2 regions of the Agrobacterium sp. DKPNP3 genome follow, and region 1 is predicted to be linked to the other one. Evidence: predicted binding sites of a transcription regulator. Region 1 holds the regulator's gene; the other holds the start of a gene.
The links. Region 1 encodes LexA, which represses DNA repair genes until DNA is damaged. Its sites were predicted from a motif close to TGTTCNNNNTGTGTTCNG; they were not measured.

Region 1 (4,449 bases):
GCATCCCGCCTCTGCTGCTTGCCTTCGGGCTCTCGGCAACGACATTTCAACGCGATCTGCCGGATCTCCTCGTTCATGAAGATGGCTCGCTGGTGGCGCTTCTTGCCGATGAGAAGGTTTACACCACGAGAACCCGACCCCATGGCTTTATTTATGACCAGTGGCAGAGGGCGCTGCTGCTTGCTAAGACACCGCAGGCGCCGGTTATTCTGCAGCGGGACCGGCCAGAGACGTTTACCAATAAAGCAAAGCTGTCGCAGGAGGAGTTGAGAGCCGCCGCACGCGAGATGGCGGTTGCGCTGAAAGCGGGAACGCCGGGCGTTTTCACCTGCAAGCCGGGTCGCTGGTGCGTGGCGCAGGCACAGAGCGGCGAATGGATCATCGTGCTGGAGGAAGGGCGTCTGGCTGGAAAGGCATGTGACATCGCCGACGTCGTCATTGTTTCCCAAAGAACCTCGTTTTCACACTGCCGCTCAGGCGCGCTGCTTCTCAATCGCGGCATCTTGCGCCGCATTGGTTCAGTGGAGATCAACTTCGCGTCAGCCAATCAGCCGGGCGTCGTCGAGAAACTGCGCGCTTCGACCGCAGGCATGAACCGGCCGTGGAGCGAACATCGATATTACGATTGGAAATCTGGTCGCTACGAGCATGAGCTACCGGAAACGATCACGCGTCTGCTGGCGGCGTCGCAATGATTGCCGCCGGCAAAGCGTCTCAAGCCTTCGCGCGCAGATCCGCAGTCAACTGACCGATGCTGGCGATTTCGGCTTCATGCGCCGGGTCCCGCCACATTTCTTTCAGGCCTGCCTCATACCATTCGCGCATGGCGGGCAGGGCGAGCAGGCGATCGCAATAGGCCTTTGCTGCGGGGGATAGATCCGCACCGTAAGTCTGGAAACGGAATGCCACGGGGCAGAAGAAGGCATCCACTGCCGTGAACTTCTGGCCGGCGAGATAAGGACCACCGAAGGTCGAAAGGCCTTCGCTCCATAAAACATCGATACGCTTGATATCAGCTGCCAGCCCGGCATCACCGCCGTTTGGCGTGACACGAATGCCGACCGACATGGGGTAGAGATTGCGCAGCGACGAAAATCCCGCATGCATTTCGCTTGCCGCCGAACGCGACCAGGCTCTGGCCTGCTTGTCGCTTGCCCAGACCCCTTGATGACGCTCGGCGAGATATTCCGCGATCGACAGCGATTCCCAGACCGTCACACCCTCATCGACGAGGCAGGGGACCTTGCCGGTGGGAGAAAAGGTGGAAAATGAGACGCCTTCGCCAAAGGGAACGAGTTTCTCTTCAAAGGCAATACCGAGCGTGCGCATCAACACCCATGGCCGCAGCGACCAGGAGGAGTAGTTCTTGTTTGCGATATAAAGATCGTACATGGCGTGTCTCCTGACTGTGTCGCAGTTTTATACCAGCGACGTTGCGGCGAATATCGCAAAGAATCCATCGCACTCATAAAGCCCGTTGATGGGTGAACGACATCATGCCGAATTCGTGCCTTGACCCTTTCAAAAGCACCTTCATCGCTTCAAAAGAAAAAAAAGCGCATCAATCCACCGGAATGACGCGCCATTCATCTTGAAGGCTAGATATGTCTTGCCAATCGATCCGCTTTTATCCGGACCGGCGGCGGCATCAATGATAGCGCCGGATAAGCCCCACCAGCTTGCCCTGAATTTTCACCCGATCAGGCCCAAAAATGCGGGTCTCGTAGGCCGGGTTTGCAGCCTCCAGCGCGATGGACGCGCCCTTGCGGCGGAACCGCTTCAGCGTCGCCTCTTCATCGTCCACCAGCGCCACAACGATATCGCCCGGATTGGCCGTATTGCCATTGCGGATGATGACCGTATCGCCATCGAAGATGCCGGCCTCGATCATCGAATCGCCCTTGACCTCAAGCGCGTAATGTTCACCTGAGCCTAGCATGTCCACTGGAACGGCCACGTCATGTGTATTGTTCTGAATGGCCGAGATCGGCACACCGGCAGCGATCCGGCCCATGACAGGTACGGTCGCCGCACCTGCAATGTCATTTGCGGGTGCCTTGGGAGCAGGGGGCGGCTCCGGCGTTTTCGGTTTGCCGAGACTGCCTTCGATAACGCTCGGTGAGAAGCCGCGCTGCGGCCTTGCGCCCGGCGTATAAGCCTCCGGAAGCTTGATGACTTCGAGCGCTCGCGCCCTGTTGGGTAGCCGGCGAATAAACCCGCGCTCTTCGAGCGCCGTGATCAGCCGGTGGATGCCGGATTTGGAAGCGAGATCGAGTGCATCCTTCATTTCATCGAAGGAGGGCGGCACGCCGGACTCTTTCATTCGCTCATGAATGAAGAGAAGCAATTCCTGCTGTTTGCGCGTGAGCATGAGGAAAACACCCTTGAGAATCGTCGCTGGAGTCGCGAAACAAATACAGAACGAACACTATATGTTCCATATGTGTTCCGCAATCCCCTAAAATCTGGTTAAGCTTCGCTCGGATTTACATTTCGCAAATTGGAGGTAACCAAAGCTCCAGAAGTCGTTCCCAGGCGAGGCCCCGACGCGTCCCATTTGTTCCGCGTTTCAGGTCAGGGTGTAGATCGAGCTGTGCTATCGCGCGAAAACGACCGTCTTGTTCTTGTTGAGAAGCACCCGGTCCTCAAGGTGCCATGAGACCGCCCGGGCCAGCACGCGTCGCTCGATGTCGCGTCCCTTACGGACCAGCTCATCCGGCGTATCGGCGTGGCTGACCGGCTCGACGTCCTGGCAGATGATCGGCCCTTCATCGAGATCGCGGGTGACGTAATGGGCCGTTGCACCGATCATTTTGACGCCCCTCTCATGGGCTTGGTGATAGGGCTTTGCGCCTTTGAAACCAGGCAGGAAGGAGTGATGAATGTTGATGCAGCGCCCGGATAAGTATTCGGAGAAGTTGTCCGACAGGATCTGCATGTAGCGGGCAAGAACGACGAGGTCGGTGCCCGTTTCTTCGATGATGTCCTTGATGCTTGTTTCCTGTTCGGCCTTGTTGTCTTTTGTCACCGGCAGGTGATGATACTTTATCCCGCCCATCAGCGTGAGGTTCAGGGCCTCGCGGGGGTGGTTGCCGACGATGCCGACGATCTCGGCATTCAATTCGCCGATGCGGTGGCGATAGAGAAGATCGCCGAGGCAGTGGTCGAAGCGGGAAACGAGCAGCAGCAGCTTGCGCGGCGCACCTGCTCGACGCAGCGTGGCGTCGAGAGCGAAGCGATCGATCTCCGCGGCAAGTCCATTGCGAAAGCCTGCCTCGTCGCCGGCCATGGAGAAGGCGACACGCATGAAAAACATGCCCGTTTCATGGTCGTCGAATTGTTGAGCTTCATAAATATCGCCGCCATGCTGTGCGATGCGGCCCGAGACCGCAGCGACAATTCCGCTTCTGTTGGGGCAGCGCAGCGTCAGGACGTAATTCATCTAAAGCCTCCTGGAAGATGGAGTTGCGGTTGGACTGCTGTCATAGCGGCGCCCACGCGGAGCCACGCCCCGTTTCCACGGGGCCGAGCGTCAGCACGAAGCGGTCGCGGATGTCACTGGATGGCGTGTTCGCCCGGCCCGAGATAACTCGCCATCAGAGCGGGATCGACGGCGAGTTCGGAAGCTGGGCCTGAGCGGCGCACTTCACCAAGTTCGACGAGATAAGCTTCGTCGGCAATTTCGAGCGCGGCGCGGGCATTCTGCTCGACCAACAGGATGGAGACACCGGTTTGACGCAGGTCGGCGACGATACGCAGGATTTCGGCGACAATCAGCGGTGCAAGTCCAAGGCTCGGCTCATCGAGAAGCAGCAGTCTCGGCCGGCTCATCAACGCCCGCGCGAGCGCCAGCATCTGCCTTTCGCCGCCGGACAGTGTTCCGGCGAGCTGCTTGCGGCGTTCGCGAAGGCGCGGGAAGAGTGTGTAAACAGCATCGCGTGTCTCGTCGCGCTCCTGACGGGAACGCAGGAAACCGCCAAGTTCGACATTGTCCTCAACCGTCATCGAGCCGAATAATTCTCGCCTTTCCGGCACCAGGCAGAGGCCGGCGGCAACGCGGCCCTCGATCGTCTCGGGCACCGGCGCGCCGTCGTAAAGAATGGTCCCGCGCGAAGGCACGACACCCATGATGGCGTTGAGCAGCGTGGTTTTCCCCGCTCCGTTCGCCCCGATGACCGTGACGATGCTGCCCGATGTCATGGATAGCGAGATGCCGTGCACCACTTCCGCCCGGCCATAGGCAACGTGGATGTCTTTGATGTCGAGTAGATGTCCGCTCACGCTGCCCCCCCAAGATAAGCCGCGATCACGGCCGGATGTTGCCGGATTTCAGCCGGCTTGCCTTCGGCGATCAGGGTACCGAAATCGAGCACGACGATGTGGTCGACCAGCCCCATGACGAAACCCATGTCATGTTCGACAAGCAGGACGCTAACGCCCTCGGCGCGC
Region 2 (4,449 bases), on a different contig from region 1:
ATCGAGCCCCATATTGTCGACCAGAAGCCGCGTCAAAGCCTCGTCTGCAATCTCGCGGGTGACGGCCTGCGCCCTTGCCACCTCCGCAAAATCGCGGACGCGGCGCAACAGCCGGCCGGCAATGCGTGGCGTTCCCCGCGCGCGTCGTGCCACTTCGCGCGCGCCCTCGTCGGTCATGTTCAGACCCATCAGCCGCGCCCCACGCCGGACAATCAGCTCCAACTCGTCCACGGTGTAAAAGGCCAATCGAACGGGGATACCAAATCTGTCGCGCAGCGGCGTGGTCAACAGGCCGAGACGGGTGGTAGCGGCGACAAGCGTGAACTTGGAGAGATCGATCTTCACCGACCGCGCCGCAGGCCCCTCGCCAATAATGAGATCGAGCTGAAAATCTTCCATGGCGGGATAAAGGATTTCCTCCACCGCCGGATTGAGACGATGGATTTCATCGATGAAGAGAACGTCGCGCTCCTCAAGATTGGTGAGAAGCGCCGCAAGATCCCCCGCTTTGGCAATGACAGGACCGGATGTAGACTTGAAGTTGACGCCGAGCTCCTTCGCCATGATCTGTGCCAGCGTTGTCTTGCCAAGGCCAGGCGGGCCGACGAAGAGCACATGATCAAGCGCCTCGCCCCGATTCTTGGCCGCCTCGATGAACACTTTCAGATTGGCGCGAGCCTCTGCCTGGCCCGTAAAATCGTCCAGCGACTGCGGGCGCAGCGTGGTGTCGATATCCTCGCCGCGCTTCTCCGGGGTAATCAGTCTCTCCGCATCGCTCATTCAGGGCATTCCATTGTTCTAGTCGAATTCCTCAAGTGTCGCCGCTATAGCATGACTATCGCGACAACGCGCTTCACGAAATTTACCGCGAAAGCTCCTTGAGACCGAGCCGGATGAGCTTGGCGCTATCGCCGCCCTCCCCGCCATTTTTGAGCGCAGCGGCAACCGCATTGGCAGCCTGGTCACGAGAGTAACCAAGATTTGTCAGCGCTGATACGGCATCCGCGACCGGCGCGGAAGCGACACCTTCTCCAAGCTCCTGCTTGAGCCCGATGGAGGCGGAAGCGTCTCCCGCAAAGGCCGGGGCCTTATTGCGCAACTCGGTCACGAGGCGCACGGCCACCTTCGGCCCAACGCCCGGTGCACGCGAGATCATGGTTTTGTCTTGCAGGGCTATTGCATTGGCAAGTTCGGAAGGCGAGAGCGTGGAAAGAACGGCCAGCGCCACCTTCGAGCCCACGCCCTGCACGCTTTGCAACAGGTTAAACCACTCCCGCTCCAGCGCCGAGAGAAAGCCGAAAAGCTTCAGCTGGTCTTCACGCACATAGGTTTCGATGAAGAGCACCACAGCCTCCCCGACAGAGCCGATTTTCGACAAAGTGCGCGCCGAACAATAGGCGACGTAACAGACGCCATGCACATCCACCAGCACGTAATCCGCCCCGATTTCCTCGATGCTGCCTTTCAGTTTTCCGATCATGATGCCGCCCGCTCACTAAAAATGAAATTAACCGGCTGCCAGAAGCCGCCGCATCCTGTCACCACCGCGATTATGCGCGTGGCAGATGGCGATGGCGAGCGCGTCCGCCGCATCGTTACCCTTGAATTCGGCCTTCGGCATCAGGATTTTCAGCATCATATGAATTTGTTGCTTTTCCCCATGCCCGACGCCGATCACAGCTTTCTTGACCGCATTGGGCGCATACTCGAAGACAGGCAATCCGGCGCGCGCCGGCACGAGCATGGCAATGCCCCGCGCCTGACCGAGTTTCAGCGTCGCAACCGCGTCCTTGTTCACAAAGGTCTGCTCCACCGCAGCCTCATCCGGCCGGTAGCTGTGTACCACTTCAGCCAGCCCATCATGCAACTGGCAGAGCCGGGAGGCGAGGTCCATATCACCATCCGACGTCACCGTACCGGAGGCGACAAATCTGAGGCTGTTGCCGAGGGTGTCGATGACACCCCAGCCGGTGCGCCGTAGCCCGGGGTCGATGCCGATGATCCGAATCGTGTTTTGCATGAGGTACCTTATCTTTCTGGCCCCGACCCTGCCAGCGATAAGTGAACAAAACGACAACATTCATTATATTTGCAGTGCAGCATTTACCACTGTTTAAGTCACGTACCGCATTGTTCGCCCACAAAAACGAAATGGGGAGCTGCGGCCATGACGAGCCGCGGCGCAATATGTTCGCCAAATCAGCCGTCCAATGGCGCCTGTCATCCGAGGCGCGGGAACTGATCCGGCATTGGGGGCTGCATCGGCCATGCTCAACCGTTTTCATTCTATATCGACCAAAGTCCTGATTATTTTTTTAGCGCTGATGGCGATCTCGACCGGGACGCTCACGCTTCTCGGCTACCAGAGCAGCAGCCACGTTCTCGAAGAGCAGGCATCGAAGTCCATGGAAAGCGTCCTCGTCTTCCGCGGCGACATGCTTCAGGAACGTCTCGAGCAGCTGAAAACCCAGGCGGATTCCATCGCCAAGATCGAATCCCTGCAAATGGCGGTCGTCTCCATGCGAAGCGGCTGGGGCACGGTTCAGAAAAACTCTGGTGACGCCAAGGCGGAGCTTCAGCGCGTTTTCGTCAAGGAAAACCCCTTCAGCGAGAGGGAAAAGCTGATCAAGCCGGAAAACCCGAGCGGCTTTTATTATTCAACCCATGAAAAGACCCAGACGGACATAGCCGGTTATCTCAAGGGAACGCCGTTCAGCGACGTGCTCTTCATCGATCCGGCCGGCACTGTCTATTACTCTTATCTCAAGGGGGCGGCCTTCGGGGAGACCGTCAATAACGGCGTCTGGGCGGAAAGCGGTCTTGGCGCCGCGTTCGCGCGGGGTGCTGCGAATGCCCAAAAGGCCGTGGACGATGTGGCTCAGACGAGCTTCTCCGGCCTTCGGATCGATGCCGCAACAAACGAGGCGGGCATTTATTTCGGTGTTCCCGTGGTCAAGTTCGGCGCCTTCAAGGGCGTCGTTCTTTTCCGCGTGAAGGAGGATGTCTTCAGCCAAATCCTAACGAAGGGTGTCTCGGCGGGCAGCTCCGAGCAATCCGCAATCATTTCTGCCGATGGCAAGGTTCTCGGTGTGGAGGGCAGCAAACTCGTCAGCCTTGATCCGGCGATTTATGGATTTCACGGGCAGGCCCTTAACGCTGCGGGCATGACAGTCGCCACGATCGAACGCGCCGATGGCGTGGCAAACGCCTATGCCCGACCCTTTTCCTTTGCGGGTGAAAAATATCTTGCAGTGGAAAGCATGCTGCGCAGCGAATTGAATGCCGGGTCGATCTCGATTGCCGGGACGCTCGCTGTCATCGGTCTTTGCGTTCTGGCTGCAATGTGCGCGGCAACGGCCTTCTTCGCCCGGCGTCTTTTCGCGCCACTCGAAAAGCTTGCAGGCCTGACCGGCGAAGTAGCGGCAGGCCGTCTCGATGCGGAAATCGGAAATCAGGACCGCAAGGACGAGATCGGCCGCATGGCGCGGGCGCTGGGCAGTTTCCGTGAGAAGCTCATTCTCCAGCGGGAGATGGAAGAAACCGCTTCGCGCACACGAGAGGAAGCCGAAACGGCGCGTCGCGCGCATCTGGCGGAACGGGAGGCAGAGGCCGGAACTCTGCAGATGGTCGTCCATTCGTTGGATGAGGGGCTTGACCGGTTGGCGAATGGCAATCTGGCTTATCGCATAGAGACCGTTTTTCCGGCTGATCTTGAGAGTCTGCGCCACAACTTCAACACAGCCCTCGCCCGTCTGAGCGAGACCATGGAAGCGATTGGCGGCAATTCCGCTGCCGTGCGCGGCGGCTCGGAGGAAATGCGCGTAGGAGCCGATCAACTTGCGGAGCGCACCGAAAGACAGGCGGCTTCCATCACCGAGACGGCCAGCGCCATCAAGGCGATTACCGAGGCCGTCCGTGACCAGATCGAGCGCGCCGAACAGGCCACGCGCATTGCGCGCGACGCCAGTGCGGAGGCAACTGCATCGAGCCGCGTGATGGAACAGACGATCGCCGCCATGGAAGCCATCCAGACGTCGTCGCGCCAGATCAACCAGATCATCGGCGTCATCGACGAAATCGCTTTCCAGACAAATCTTCTGGCGCTCAACGCCGGCGTTGAAGCGGCGCGCGCAGGAGAAGCCGGCAAGGGGTTCGCAGTGGTCGCGCAGGAAGTCCGCGAGTTGGCGCAGCGGTCTGCCGCCGCGGCAAAGGAAATCACCAGCCTTCTCAAACGCTCCACCGACGAGGTTTCCGCCGGCGTCACGCTGGTGGAAAAGGCCGGCGCATCACTCACCGGCATCGGCAAGCACGTGCAGACCATCAGCGCACGTATTGAAGAGATCATGGAATCCACACGAGAGGAGGCGCACACGCTGTCGGAAATCAACAGCACCGTGGCAAGCCTCGACACCATGACCCAGCAGAATGCGGCAATGGTGGAAGAAACGA

Region 2: ruvC (crossover junction endodeoxyribonuclease RuvC) is a predicted target of LexA. The motif match lies at 2,062-2,079, and genes of this name have one in related genera.

What each region holds. Positions count from the first base shown of each region.
Region 1 is NZ_JBQYSN010000058.1:534-4,982, reverse strand. Features, by position in the region: gene ACUTJJ_RS16045 (ComEC/Rec2 family competence protein) at 1-695, shown strand, start outside; gene ACUTJJ_RS16040 (glutathione S-transferase family protein) at 715-1,392, opposite strand; gene lexA (transcriptional repressor LexA) at 1,649-2,371, opposite strand; gene purU (formyltetrahydrofolate deformylase) at 2,597-3,442, opposite strand; gene ACUTJJ_RS16025 (ABC transporter ATP-binding protein) at 3,556-4,221, opposite strand; partial or broken gene ACUTJJ_RS16020 (ABC transporter ATP-binding protein) at 4,278-4,449, opposite strand, start outside.
Region 2 is NZ_JBQYSN010000103.1:5,875-10,323, reverse strand. Features, by position in the region: gene ruvB (Holliday junction branch migration DNA helicase RuvB) at 1-780, opposite strand, end outside; gene ruvA (Holliday junction branch migration protein RuvA) at 863-1,480, opposite strand; gene ruvC (crossover junction endodeoxyribonuclease RuvC) at 1,508-2,020, opposite strand; gene ACUTJJ_RS21480 (methyl-accepting chemotaxis protein) at 2,268-4,449, shown strand, end outside.